DNA from 2 places in the Peribacillus sp. TH27 genome. Region 1 is predicted to be linked to the other one. Evidence: riboswitches for the same ligand, from Rfam matches in the RefSeq annotation. Region 1 holds a riboswitch; the other holds the start of a gene.

Evidence for each region. A riboswitch is a leader RNA that binds a small molecule or an ion and turns the genes downstream of it on or off. The one in region 1 is predicted to bind thiamine pyrophosphate.
Region 2: another riboswitch for thiamine pyrophosphate. It lies ahead of tenA (thiaminase II); the one in region 1 lies ahead of thiC (phosphomethylpyrimidine synthase ThiC).

The regions. Positions count from the first base shown of each region.
Region 1 covers NZ_JAEKEV010000002.1:2,289,410-2,296,895, reverse strand. The annotation lists gene JFU24_RS12515 (hypothetical protein) at 1-365, shown strand, start outside; gene JFU24_RS12510 (PdaC/SigV domain-containing protein) at 732-1,628, opposite strand; gene JFU24_RS12505 (histidine phosphatase family protein) at 1,731-2,267, shown strand; gene JFU24_RS12500 (HAD family hydrolase) at 2,448-3,236, shown strand; TPP riboswitch at 3,387-3,503, shown strand; gene thiC (phosphomethylpyrimidine synthase ThiC) at 3,637-5,418, shown strand; gene JFU24_RS12490 (hypothetical protein) at 5,441-5,611, shown strand; gene JFU24_RS12485 (spore coat protein) at 6,021-6,644, shown strand; gene JFU24_RS12480 (carboxymuconolactone decarboxylase family protein) at 6,782-7,147, opposite strand; gene JFU24_RS12475 (arylamine N-acetyltransferase family protein) at 7,454-7,486, shown strand, end outside.
Region 2 covers NZ_JAEKEV010000002.1:1,584,844-1,592,329, reverse strand. The annotation lists gene thiD (bifunctional hydroxymethylpyrimidine kinase/phosphomethylpyrimidine kinase) at 1-701, opposite strand, end outside; gene thiW (energy coupling factor transporter S component ThiW) at 670-1,191, opposite strand; gene tenA (thiaminase II) at 1,207-1,896, opposite strand; TPP riboswitch at 2,015-2,104, opposite strand; TPP riboswitch at 2,184-2,287, opposite strand; SAM riboswitch class I at 2,446-2,550, shown strand; gene JFU24_RS09050 (Fur-regulated basic protein FbpA) at 2,697-2,912, shown strand; partial or broken gene JFU24_RS31285 (Spo0E family sporulation regulatory protein-aspartic acid phosphatase) at 3,260-3,334, shown strand; gene JFU24_RS09040 (GNAT family N-acetyltransferase) at 3,469-3,975, opposite strand; gene JFU24_RS09035 (DUF459 domain-containing protein) at 4,298-4,903, shown strand; gene JFU24_RS09030 (ABC transporter ATP-binding protein) at 4,997-6,811, opposite strand; gene JFU24_RS09025 (DinB family protein) at 7,025-7,486, shown strand, end outside.

The sequences.
Region 1 (7,486 bases):
GATTGGGGCCTGTAAAGGCTGAAGCAGAGATTGCCATCAAGCCTGTTGAGTCAAAGGGGTTTTTAGAGGTGTTGGTGGAGGATCTGGAATCGGAGCATATTTTTGCTGATGAAAATGGCAGCATATACGGAAGCTTTGGAATTGATCAGAGCATCCAAATTTATGATGAAGTTCTAGACATTATTCCGTTAGATGATCTAATCGGAAAAGAAAATTGGAAAGTGACTGTCGATTCATTTATCGCGGAAGAAAAGCTAAAAGGACAGCTGGAAAAGGTACTGAATAATTACCAATTTAGTGATATGAGCGGTAAATATAAATTTAGAAAAATATGTACGATTACGGAACTCCAATTTTTGAAGTGAAAAAAATAGAGAAGGTAAAAGCCTTCTCTATTTTCATTATTATTCTTGGATCATTTTAAATCTGTTCTGGTTAGCTTTTCTTCGTATTCGGCCTCATCTAACCCTATTCACTCCTTATTCTCGTCCTTTAACTAAGAGCTTCTTCGAATTATGTTTAAATCAGACAAAAGTAAGTTCGGCATTGGTTAAAAACATATTCCCATCAAATATCTATTATTAAAAAATCCACTTTTTTGAATGCGATGGTAAGTATGCATGAAATCGCATCGGATTGTGAAATATGGTTCTATATTTTTCATCATTTGTTAGATATATTGAATTAAAGGGTACTAAAAAAGCACAGGAGTTAGCCCCTGTGCAACGAAATTATTTATAAACCTTACTTGGGATTTTTACGGCAGGATGGCCAGCGGCATAAGGAGCCACTTCATATTCTTGGAATACGAGATAGATCCCCCCGTTTGTATAATAGAACTGTGAATCCTTATTGACGGGAACATCGCTCTGTTTTTTCACATAAAAACTATCTCTTTTCCTCATGTAGTCATAAGCATATTTCTGCACCTTCGTATATTTCACTTTGGATGTGAGGATTTCACTGATTTTCACCTGTTTACCGGAAGATTCTTTGAAATTATAGGATGTTGTGTATCCCATTCCATGAGCTCCACCGCTATAGTAGTAATCGTCAATAAGAATGCTTAGCTTTCCATCTTGGTTGAATTTCACTTTATACGAAATACTGTAACTATACTGACAAGAGTATGGGGATTCTTTGCACCATTCCTCATTTTTATCTTTTTCCCTATCCTTTTTGGCTTGCAGATAAGAGGAATAGGCGTCCTTGGCATGCTTAGTTAACACCTGATTAATTTTATCCTGAGCTGCTTTACTTTTAAGTCCTGATACTTGCGGATACGACAAGTCACTGATATTTTTATATTTTTTCTTGGTTATCTTCACATTGCTGAATTTTAAATATTTTGTAGATACATAGGCTTTTTTTCCATTGTACCGAATTTCCGACCAGCCGGATTTTGTTTTCGAATAAACGGTTACGGCTTTCCCTTTCTCCAACGATCCTACTTTTTTATAGCTGGTGCTGGGGCCACTTCTAACAGTTAAAGGGGAACCCTTCGTATTTACCGTGGCATTTTCTGTAGTGGCTGCTGAGACTGAGTCGATTTTTATCAGTAAAAAAGAGATGCATGTAAAAGTTAATGCGACAGCAAGGACAATCTTAGTGAAATTCTTGAATAGCATTCAATTACCACCTTTGTATAATTTTTACATTATCTATTATATAAGTAGGTGGATCAATTAGAAAGTGAATTTTTTATTTCAAAAGTTAAAGAGGAGAAAAAAATGAAAATTGGTTTAGTACGACACTTTAAGGTGGCACATGAATTCCCAACTGGAAAATATGTGACGGCGGATGATATGAATCAATGGTTTAAGGATTATGATGCAGCAGATATTATTTATGGGACAACTTTATTGGACGATGTGGAATGGAAGAGATGTTATTGCAGCGATATGTCGAGAGCAGTGAAGACGGCTGAGCATATCTATCCTGGTGAGGTTAATCAGATGGAGGAACTTCGGGAAATACCATCTCCACCTCTTAACGGGAAGGTGAAGCTGCCATTCATACTTTGGGCCATTTGGATTCGCTGTTGCTCGGTAGTTAACAAGCAGACGAGAGCGGAGATTAAGATTGCTGAGAAACGGATCAATAAAGTATTGGACGAGCTTCTCGCAAAAGGAGAGCAGGATGTTTTGATTGTGAGTCATGCTGCTCTCATGGTATATATGAGGAAAGAGCTGATCCGACGGGGATTCGCAGGTCCAAAGTTTAAGATTGCTAGTAATGGAAAGTTGTATGTGTTCGAAAGAAAATAAGGAAAAACTCGCATGTGAACTTTTTTAAGTTTTCATGAGCAAATAGGGTAAGCCTTTTGATATTTCAAAGAAAGATGAAGGCATTTTACCGATAGTTATTCTTTTTCTAATGGTTGTGGTTTATTATTGTAATAGTGTAATTTTTTCGAATTCAATGGTAGGGAAAAGAGGGTGAGCATTTTGGTAAAGGCAGTTTTTTTTGATTTAGATGATACGTTACTTTGGGATCAGAAGAGTGTGAAAGAGGCTTTTATAGCGACATGCGAATTGGCAAAGGCGAAATATGATTTGAATGTTGACGAGTTTGAGGAAGCGGTACGGAAAGAAGCACGTGAGCTTTATTCTTCTTATGATACATATGAATTTACGCAAATGATCGGTATCAACCCGTTTGAAGGACTTTGGGGTAATTTTCAAGATGATCATGATGAATTCCGTAAGATGGCCGAGATTGTACCAGCTTATCGGAAAGAGGCATGGACAAGAGGCTTGAAGGCATTAGGGATAGATGACCCGGCATTTGGTCTTGAGCTAGCAGAACGTTTCCCTGCTGAGAGACGGAAAAAACCATTTATTTATGAAGAAACATTCCAGGTGTTAGATGAGTTAAAAGGGAAGTACAAATTGTTATTGCTGACGAATGGTTCGCCTGAGCTTCAAAATACGAAGCTTGAAATCACGCCTGAGTTAGTTCCTTATTTCGATCAAATCGTTATTTCCGGCGCGTTTGGACGTGGGAAACCGGATGCTTCTATTTTCGAGCATGCATTAGAAATCATGGAGCTTGATAAGCATGAAGTATTAATGGTCGGCGACAATTTAATGACGGATATCCTTGGTGCATCACGTGCAGGCATTAAATCGGTTTGGATAAACCGTCATGATAAGGAACGGAATGAAGTCATCCCTAATTATGAAATTACGCATTTAGAGGAGCTTTTTCCTATCCTTGAGAGTCTAAATAAATAACGGATATATCCCCTTCAAGTAGTAAGTTCAAAAAAACTTAACTTGGAGGGGATTTTATTTAATTCAAAACATGGCATTAAAATAATAGGACTTTGAATTTATTTACAAACCAAAATGGATGGTATATAGTTACCATGTAATAATTAATATTATTCAGACTAGGGGTGTCCAATAAAAGTTGGGCTGAGAGAGAAGCGCGTTAAAGCTTCTTAACCCTCAGGACCTGATCTGGTTCATACCAGCGTGGGGAAGTTAGAATCTACTATTCAATGACATGTAATTTGGTCATTTCTGTAGTCATACTAACTTTAGCCGGGTCTTAAATATGAGACCTGGCTTTTTCGTGCGAAAATGGATTGGATTTTGTCCTTTTTAATCTAACTTAAAAAGGAGAAATGAAATCATGAGTAATTCAGTAAATGACATGAACGTTTCAATTATGTCCAATTTTGCAGGAAGTAAAAAAGTTTATGTAGAGGGGTCTAGACCTGATATAAAAGTTCCTATGCGTGAAATTAAACTAAGTCCCACAACAGGAGCATTTGGTGAAGAGGAAAATTTACCTCTACGCGTATATGATACTAGCGGTTTCTATACGGATTCTGAGTATTCTATTGATATTCGTAAAGGTCTTGACCCTATTAGACGCAACTGGGTTCTTGAACGGGAAGACGTTGAAGAGTATGTGGGGCGTAAAATAAAACCAGAAGATAATGGGTATAAAAAAGTTGAGTCTCATTCCAAAGCAGAAGTTTTTCCGGGATTGATAAGAAATCCTTTGCGTGCAAAGAAGGGGAGAAACATAACCCAACTCCATTATGCTCGTAAAGGTATCATTACCCCAGAAATGGAGTTTATTTCGATTAGAGAAAGTGTTTCCGCTGAGTTTGTACGAGATGAAGTAGCTAGCGGGCGGGCCATTATACCGGCTAATATTAACCATCCTGAAAGTGAGCCGATGATTATCGGACGTAATTTTCATGTGAAAATAAATGCGAATATTGGGAATTCAGCGGTTAGTTCATCCATCGAAAATGAAGTAGAAAAAATGACTTGGGCCACTCGCTGGGGAGCCGATAACATCATGGATCTCTCTACCGGAAAAAATATACACACAACCCGTGAATGGATTATTAGAAATTCGCCTGTACCTGTTGGAACAGTACCGATTTATCAAGCGCTTGAAAAAGTAGATGGAGTCGCTGAAAATTTAACATGGGAGGTTTTTCGGGATACTTTAATTGAGCAGGCTGAGCAAGGTGTTGATTACTTTACCATACATGCTGGTGTGCTTCTGCGATATATCCCATTAACAGCAAAGCGGATGACGGGAATTGTTTCCCGTGGGGGTTCTATTATGGCTCAATGGTGTCTGGCTCATCATGAAGAAAGCTTCCTCTATACTCATTTTGAAGAAATCTGTGAAATCATGAAAGCATATGATGTATCTTTCTCATTAGGAGATGGACTTCGTCCTGGATCTATTGCAGATGCAAACGACGAGGCGCAATTTGCGGAATTGGAAACATTGGGTGAACTAACAAAGATTGCTTGGAAACATGATGTACAAGTTATGGTTGAGGGGCCCGGTCACGTTCCAATGCATTTAATTAAAGAAAATATGGATAAGCAACTGGAAGTTTGTCAAGAAGCCCCATTCTATACATTGGGACCCCTAACAACTGATATAGCTCCTGGCTACGATCATATTACTTCTGCGATTGGGGCTGCCATGATTGGCTGGTTTGGAACTGCGATGCTTTGTTATGTGACACCGAAAGAGCACCTTGGTCTTCCAAATAAAGAGGATGTTCGAATAGGGGTTATTACGTATAAAATTGCAGCCCATGCCGCTGACCTAGCAAAAGGCCATCCAAATGCTCAAAAACGAGATGATGCCCTTTCAAAAGCAAGATTCGAATTTCGTTGGAGAGATCAGTTTAATCTATCGCTCGATCCTGAAAGAGCCGTTGAATATCACGATGAAACTCTGCCTGCTGAGGGTGCCAAAACAGCTCACTTTTGTTCAATGTGCGGTCCTAAATTCTGCAGCATGAGAATCTCACAAGATATTCGTGATTTAGCTAAAGAAAAAGGGCTTGGTTTTGAGTCTGTAATTGATGAAGGCTTGAAAGAAAAAGCGAATGAATTTAGAAACACAGACGGAAAAATCTATCAATAATATGGACGAAAAGGAGAATTCGATGAATCGAGTAATCCAGATTAAAGTTGAAATAAAACAGTTGGAAAATCAGCTGGATCAGCTTAAAAAAGAGCTGAGTATTTTTCGGGAAAATTGTAATCATGAATTTGTAAAAAATGATTATTTACAAGAATGCACAAAGTGCCACTTAATTGAGAGTCTGCAATGGTAGGGATTTCTCGATTAAATAACTTTGGATTCTTGGTATTCTAGTAAGTAGAAAAATTGCAAATCAATAAGACTTTAATGCTCCTTGGGATTATTCAGTTTTATAAGTATTAAGGAGAAAAAGGACTAACCATCCTTTTTCCTTATTTTTCATAAGCACCGAATCAGACTTTGAGAAAGTTCCATAGATACCCTCGGCATTACCTTTCTCTTTTATAAGTATAAGTTACCCCAGGTATTTTTCTTTATCCTATATGTCCCTCATTTCTTCGGATCATGTTAGTCATAAAAACCAGTGTATAAAGGAACGTGGCTTTATTAGGTTTTCATGGAAGGGTTTTGCACGGATATTCTTGTTTTGTTTTAACATACTAAGCTTGTCCACATCATAAAACAAGGAGGGAATTTACATGATGCAAAATCAACAAGGTCAAACACACGAGAATATGCAAACAGGTGCTATACCCCCACAAATGAATCACGGTGGTCACGAAGTATTCGATGTACATGAAGTGTTGTCGGGAACGATTGGTACTTTAAACACTTATATGCTTTTGCGTCAGCATGTACAGGATCAGGAATTACTGGACATTCTGGATCGTCAATATCAGTTCATCCAAGATGAATATAACCTTTCATTAGAGTGCTTTCAATCTGGCCAGGACCCATCCAAACGAACACAGAGTTACAACATGAATCAAGGTAACGATTTTATATATGGATTGACACCAACTCAGCCAAAGAAACCTTTGCAATCCGTATCGGAAATTACGGATGAATGCATTTCAGGCTTGATGCTTGGGGCAGTGAAGTCTGCTGCTTCTTTAAAAGCAATGTCTGCACTTGAAATTACAAACCCAGTTGTGCGTCGCGTATTTGCAGCTTCTGTTCCGAACTGCATTGAAATGGCATATGAGATTTCGATATATCAAAACAAACATCATTACTACCAAGTTCCACAGCTTGCACAGCAGGATATGCAACAAATGTTGAATTCATATTCACCCGCACAAGGAAATAACAACGTAAGCCATTAATTAAAAAACAAACAAAATCTAAAAAAACTAGCAAATTTATTCCGACCAGTTAGATAACTATAGCAATTTATTAAGGGATAGGACTAAGCACCGTAAGTCCTATCCCTTCAATAATATTAACCAGTGTTGTTTCCTTATTATTGTTTCATCTGATTTATTTCCTGAACACAATTTTGGACAAGAGTTACAGCCTGGCTCATAGTTGCTCCTCCACCAAATGCTGCCGTCACTCCGATTGCTTCCAGGATTTCTTGTTCTGAACACCCTTGATCAAGGCATCCTTTAGTATGGTAGATAATACAGTATTCATCTTGAGAATATAAGCTTATGCCTAAAGCGATAAGCTGTTTCTCTTTCTTAGATAATAGACCTTCTTTAAAGCATTCTTCCGTAAAGGAATTGAATTTCTCAGCGAGCTCAGGCATTTTATCCGTAAAAATACCAATACCAGCTTTATAATCGTGAAGAGTAATTTCTGTAGTGTTTTTTGCTTCAAATTCCATATCCCATTCAACTCCATCCATAATAATCTTTCATCAAAAATTAGTATGAACTAAACAAGAAATGATTAATCAAAAACGATGGAGTTATTGTGAATGAATAGCCTGTTAGATCACGTGTAGATGCACTAATACATATACATAAGGATATTCTGTTGCATCGCCACATACAGCTCATTTGTATAGAGCATCCATAGACCGCAAGGCACTCCAGAATAGTTGAAGACTAAAATATGGACAAAGTATAATGAAATATGTAAAGAGTTAAGATACCTTTTTGCAGTGTCTAACTTAAGGGGGGAAATCGTAATGAATGAACTGAACGCATTATTCCGAAAAAGA
Region 2 (7,486 bases), 700 kb from region 1:
GTCTTGGCTTGTTCAATGGATTGTCTTAAAGGTAGTCCGTTTGCCAGATTGGATGTAATGGCGGATGACAGAGTACAGCCTGTCCCATGGGTGTTTTTTGTATGAATGCGTTCTCCTTTAATCCAGAAAAAGTCAGTTCCGTCATAAAAAAGATCATTTGGATTCCCTGCTGAATGGCCTCCTTTAAGTAAAACCGCTTTTGCCCCAAGTTCTTTAATTGATATACAAGCCTCGTAAAAATCTTGCTTCGTTCGAATCGACAAGCCAGTAAGGACTTCGGCTTCGGGTACATTCGGTGTTACAAGTGTTGCAAGCGGCAGTAATTCTGTTTTTAAAGCAGAGACAGCTTTTTCATCGAGCAAATGATGGCCGCTTTTGGAAATCATGACAGGATCAAGGATAACGATTGCGGGTAAGAAGGTATTTAGAGACGCGGCGACTGTTTCAACTATTTCTTTTGATCCAAGCATACCTATTTTTACTGCATCGACGTGTATATCTTCAAAAATAGCTGCAATTTGATCCGTTATGATACCTGTATCTATAGCTTGTACTGAACGTACCTCCATTGTATTTTGTGCCGTTACAGCTGTAATGACAGACATTCCAAAAACCCCATGTGCAGAAAATGTTTTTAAATCAGCTTGTATTCCAGCACCGCCCCCTGAGTCAGAGCCTGCGATGGTTAACGCTGTTTTCATAAAAAAACCCCTTCATATAATTATTTTTTAAAAGTATTTTCAGTAAAATGAAAGCTAAAATGGCACCTGCGAATGAACTAAGCATAAAAGCTGGTAAAAAACCAAAAATAGCTGCTTTTTCTCCCAATAGGAGGACAGCAAGGGGATAACAAGCTAGGGATCCAAGAATGCCGGTCCCTATCACTTCCCCTAAACAAGCGAATTTCAAGCTTTGTGTTTTTCGATAAAGGACGGCAGCCAATAGTGCACCGATCATGCTGCCAGGAAAGGCGAAAATTGAACCTGTACCAGACATGTTTCTAATGATGGAAACTAAAAAAGCTTGTGTTACCGCATAAGCCGGTCCCAATAAAACGGCTGTCATGACATTTGCCAGATGCTGAATCGGAAAGATTTTTGCAAATCCGGCCGGGATGAAAATGAATGAACTAGTTATGGTAGTAATGGCCGTGATCATGGCAGTCAACGTCATTTTCTTGATTGGATTCATCATCATGCCAACATCCTACAGTGGCCAATCCTGCTCATTTTGAACCATATCCCAGAATAAATATTCATAACGGGAAGTCACCAAAAAATGCTTCTCTAATCTAAGAAGTTCCTTTTCAGGCATGCCTTCTGTTAACTCTTCCAACAAAGCAATCAGCCATTTGTGTGCTTCACCGAATTCAGGAGACGAATATGATTTAATCCAATCAGCATAGCGATTGTTTTCTAATGCTTCACCATTTTGTTCTTTTAATAGCAAACCGATCTCATAATAATCCCAGGCGCATGGAAGGAGGCAGGCTATCAGGTCGGCCAAAGTCCCATTTTGGGCTGCATTTAGCATGTAACCCGTATAAGCTAGAGTGGTTGGAGTAGGTTCTGTATTTTCCAATTCGATTGAGCTGATTCCGAACTCCAAAGCATAATGTCGATGGATATCCATTTCTACTTGAAGGGTTTCATTCAAAATACTTGCAAACTTAGCCATGGTTTCGAGATTATGAGCTTTGATGACTCCTAACGCAAAGAGTTTGGAATAATCCATAAGATAGATATAGTCCTGCTTTAGGTAATAGGCAAATTTCTTTTCTGAAAGCGTCCCATCTCCAATCGCCTGAACAAAGGGATGTGTATGGTTCCTTTTCCAGATTCCTTTTGCCCGTTCATGAAGTCTATCACTGAAGGTTTCTAATTTTGTATTCTCCATGGTACATCCTCCTTGAAATTTAAAATTTACTAAAATTGTAAAGTGTGCATACACTATCTGATCAACAAAAAAACCGCTCTCTGAAAGAAAGCGGCTGTTACCGAGGAAGAAGCAAATTCCTTCTTACAGCCTGCTTCCCTCCGCTGGTATGACCAGATCAGGTGCAAAGGGTTTGATTCTCAGCAAAAGTGCTCCCCTAGCAGTCTAATTATTCACCTTTTCCATCTGAAAAAAAAAACCGCTCCTGAAATACGGAGCGGGGCAGATGGATAAAGTCATGTGTTTAAAGACGATATCATCCACTTCCCTCCGCCGGTATGATCCGGTTCAGGTTCAAAGGGTCCGGAACAAATTCCATCTCAGTCTTAAAAAGACTCCCCTAGTGGTGTGAATGTATGTAATTACTGACATCATATCAGAAAGCCAGGAAATTGCAACCCAATTTGAATGGGGTCTATAGAGAATACCTATCAAAAAAAGGGAGAACCATGTGATTGACTTTTGAAGAATATTGGGATAAAATCATGTCTACATCATTTATATATTGAATTCTTATCCAGAGAGGTGGAGGGACTTGGCCCAAAGAAACCTCGGCAGCAGACCCATTTTGGGAACTGTGCTACATCCAACAAGCATACGCTTGGAAGATAAGAAGAGCCGAACGGACTACTGTAAGCCTCTTCTTGAATTAGAAGAGGCTTTTATTTTTGTGAAATAACGTTTAGTGACATAATAGAAAAGATATAATTTGGTGAAAATGATACCTGTTACTACAATTTAGCTCATATGAAGGCGGGCTGATGAAGACAAGGAAAGGAGCCATTTACATGGCAGAATTATTTAAGAGAATTGAACAGAGGAAGGCATTGCTGATTGAAGAGTTATTAGCGAATGGAGTTTATAAAACCTCTGATGAAAGACATCTTTATGATGTTCCTTTAAAAGTGCTTGAAGATGAATATAAGATTGTTATAAATAGACCTAATATCGAGTCTCCTTCAGAGTGGATGACATAGTAAGAGTTCTTAAAATACTTTACTATCTTAAAATATTATTTAATCTGATGAATATTATTAAAGCATTCGCAGTGTACATGAGTGAATGCTTTTTTATATTTGTCAAGAATATAAAATGTCACAAAAAATACACAAACAGGGAATAGAATAGGCTTTTTGTCACATTTACCTTGTGGAATAACACATTTTAATTTCCATATATGGTTGATTTTAACTACTTATTTCTTTATCATAAAAGATGTAAGAAAATTGAATAAATAGGAAGTGACTATAGATGCCCCCACAGATAACCGTAGAAAGAATAGAAGAAAAGAGACGGGAAATGATTAAATTGGCAGACTGATTATGGTTTTACAAGCCTTCTAACTGTTCAAGCAAGTCAAGAATTGGATTCGCTGTTAAATGCTATAACAAATAAATGAAAATCACAATATTTTTTGCTTAAGAAAGTTTATAGTGATTTTTAAATTTCGTCAGTGACTTTAAAATAGATTTCTTCATTGAAACTAAAAAAGGCTACTGCTGAATGAAGGCAATAGCTTTTAAATAATGAAATTCAAATATTAACACGCTTACCAAGGATTACTAAATCCCGTTCAATACCATCTAGCTCGGCAACTTGAGGTAAATGCGCCCATTCTTCAAAACCAAATTTAGAAAACAGTCTTATGCTCGGTGTATTGTGAGCAAATATGAAACCAAGTAGTGTCTTAACTCCTAATTTTGGACTCACTTCAATTGCCTTTTGAATCGAAATTTGTCCAATTCCTTTTCCCCGGAAATAATCATCAATATATATGCTGATCTCGGCAGTGGAATCATAGGCTGGCCTACCATAGAAAGATTGAAAACTCATCCATCCAGCAGTTTTTCCTTCGAATGTAATAATATAAAGCGGTCGTTTTTCTGAATGATGTTCCTCAAACCATTTAAGCCTCGATTGCACTGAAACAGGTTCTGTATCTGCAGTGACCATCCTTGAAGCAATAGTCGAATTATATATTTCGACTACTCTTGGTAAATCTGTTAGTTCTGCATCCCTAAAATCTATATACTGATCCATCATTTTAACTCCTATCCTTATTATGTATACAATCTCCAGAAACATGGGATTCCCACCCTATTTATGAATAAAAGGAGGTTGACGAAAATCCGTTCCATTGAATGCTTTTATTGTATCATACACTTTTTACAGTTTATCTGACAATTCATTTTTTTGCATGTTAAGTATGTTCATTTTTGGGGTAATTACAAGATAAAATACTTCATAGTAAATACATTACATAAGGAGAAACAAATGAAAAAAATAGTAGGTTTATTTGTAATTGTACTAGTTATTTGTTTTGTCTGCATATAAGTTTCAGGCTTCAGAGTCGGAAGATGTGATGGCTTTTGGAGATTCGTTAACCTATGGAAAAGGTGATAAGGATGGGGAAGGTTATGTAGAAGGTCTGGAGGATGAATTGAATAACCCTGATTCTGAAAAAAAGGTCCGTTTTTGGAATTACGGTATTAAAGGCCAGGAAACAGATGGTGTCATTGATCAGCTTGAAGATAATCAAATTAACACGAAATTGGACAAAGCCGACACGTTTATTGTTTATATTGGAACAAACGACTTGATTAACAGTAATGGAGGTAACTTGAAAAAAATAAGTGATCAAAAAATAAATGATGGTAAACGAGAGTATATCGACCATCTAAATAAGATTCTTTCTACACTATTAAAGAAAAACAAAAAAGCGGATATACTTGTAGTTGGGCTGTATAATCCAAAAAAAGATGATCAACGACTTGAAAAGCACGTTCATGATTATAACAAATCAGTAAACGAGGTAGTAGAAGAGGATAAAAGAATGATATTTATCCCTACTAATGATTTATTTGAAAATAAAAAGAAAAAAGAGTATTTCAGTGATAAAATTCATCCAAATGAAAAAGGGTATCAGCTCATTACCAATCGGATTTTAGAGAGCTATGATTTCAAATAAATTCAATAAAAGTGCACAGAAGTAATACTTCTGTGCACATGGCTTATTATATATAAATCGGACCCTGTTTCATTGAAGGCGGTTGTGCAGTTGTTATGTAATAGCCGCCTTCAATTGAGGGAATTGCAAGTCATGAAGCTGCCTATATCTGCCGTTACTTGTCAATAACTGTTCATGCGTTCCTTTTTCATGGACACTGCCTTTTTCAAGAACGATTATTTGGTCAGCATTTTGAACGGTTGATAATCTATGCGCAATGACAATTGAAGTCCGATTTACTAATAAACGTGACAATGCTTCCTGGATTAAATGCTCGGATTCCGTATCTAATGCTGCTGTCGCTTCATCGAGAATGATGATTTGTGGATTCTTCAAAAGTGCCCTAGCAATGGCGATTCGCTGCTTTTGTCCTCCTGAAAGTTTGACGCCTCGCTCTCCAATTTGAGAATCGTAACCATTTGGAAAGGCCCTGATAAAGTCATGAGCATTGGCTGCTTTAGCGGATTCAGTGATTTCATCGTCTGTTGCATCAAGTTTTCCATAAACGATGTTATCGCGGATTGAACCATTGAATAAAATGATATCCTGAGAAACAATCCCCATTTGGCTACGTATAGATTTCAACGACACATCACGGATATCAAGACCGTCCATTTTGATTGTTCCTTGTTGTGGATCATAAAATCGGATTAAAAGGTTTGTAATTGTCGATTTCCCTGCACCAGAAGAGCCGACGAGAGCTGTTATTTGACCAGCTTTCATCGTTAGGTTTAGATTGCTAAGAACCGGAACACTTTCATCATAAGCAAAATCAACTGATTGAAATTCAATTTGTTTTTTTATTGAAGGAAGCTCAATTGCATTTCCTTTGTCTCTGATTTCAGGTTGTGTTTCCATAATTTCTGTAATACGCTCAAAAGCTGCAGCTGACTGCTGGACAATGCTGATTACTCGGCTGAAATTGCGAACAGGACTCTGCAGTAATCTCAAATAGGCGAGGAAAGCTACTATTAATCCCACTGTAAATGCACCTTCCATCACTTGCCAAGCCCCAAACACAATAACAGCAACAAGACCAATATTGTTCAATAAATCGATAACCGGACCAAACATGGATCGCAGGCGAACCGATTTAATGTTAGCTACCATGTTTTCATGATTACGTTCTGCGAAACGTTTCGATTCAAATTCTTCATTGGTAAAAGATTGAATGAGTCGCATTCCAGAGATAGAATCCTGTAACTGGTTGCTGACATCTCCTGCAGAACTTTGAACAGACCTAAACGACATTCGAATACGTTTTCCAAATACCCTTGTGATATAGAACATGAACGGGAATGTAAAAAGAAGGACAATGGTCAGTTTCCAATTAATGAAAAGCATATAGACAGCGACTGCAACAAAAGTTACCATGTCTGTTACGACTTGCAGCATGCTTGAAGAGATGAGTTGTTGTAGTAAATTGACATCATTAGTCAGCCGTGACATTAAGTCACCCGTTCGGTTTTTATCAAAGAATTTCATATCCAGCCTTTGAATATGTTCATACATGCTATTTCGTAAATCCATAATCGCTTTTTGACCGACTTTGGAAACGATATAGCTGTTAAAGTAATTTAGTAAAGCTAATAAAATAGCAGCTCCAAGAATTCCTGTGCCTACCCAAATCAAGGAGTCATATTTTTTTTCGGGAATGATTTCATCAATCGTATACTGAGTCAACTGTGGGATGGAGAACTCAAGTAAAGAAATGAACAACATTATACATAATATCAAGGAAGAAAATTTCCATTTAGATGGGACACGATTAAACATTTGCCTTAGCATCGTCCAAATGCTTCCTTTGGAAGGCTTTGCATTAATGACGCTACGTCCTTTGTGGCTGAATGGGATATGTCCTCCGCTCATAACGATCACTCCTATTTTGACTATCTTTGATGAATTTTAAAAGTCATTTGTATTAGGTGAATAGTACCTTTATGACTATCATAGAGCTTTTCTAAAAATAGACAACTTTAAATCGGTTTTCTTCCTATCTAAAAGTGTTTTTATTTTACACCTTTATACAGAACATGGAATAATTGATGGAGTTTAACTAAGCTTTCGGGAGGAGATGCTAAAATGGAAGATAACAAAAAAATTAGGGAAGAACTATTAGAAGCGGTTAACAATTTATCGGATGAACAGCTGAATGCCCATCCAGAAGAAGGCCGCTGGAGCATTATCCAGGTATTGAATCATTTATATTTAATGGAGCGAGTGATAACAAAGAGTATTGCCGACAAGTTAAAAAGCGATGAGAGTATCCCTGCAGAAGATAAACCGATAGAGTATACTCTAAATCGTGAAGTGAAGGTCTCGGCGCCGCCATTTGTCATTCCATCAGAAGCATTTCAAACTTTGGACGAGGTTAAGAATAAATTGTCCGAATCCCGCCAGGCATTTATACAAGTTGTTGACAGCGCAAATGAAAAAGATCTTGAACAAAAGTCATTCCCTCATCCATTGTTTAAAGAATTAAGCTTGAAGCAATGGATTCCGTTTGTGGGTTTGCATGAAAAACGACATTTACTGCAAATAGAA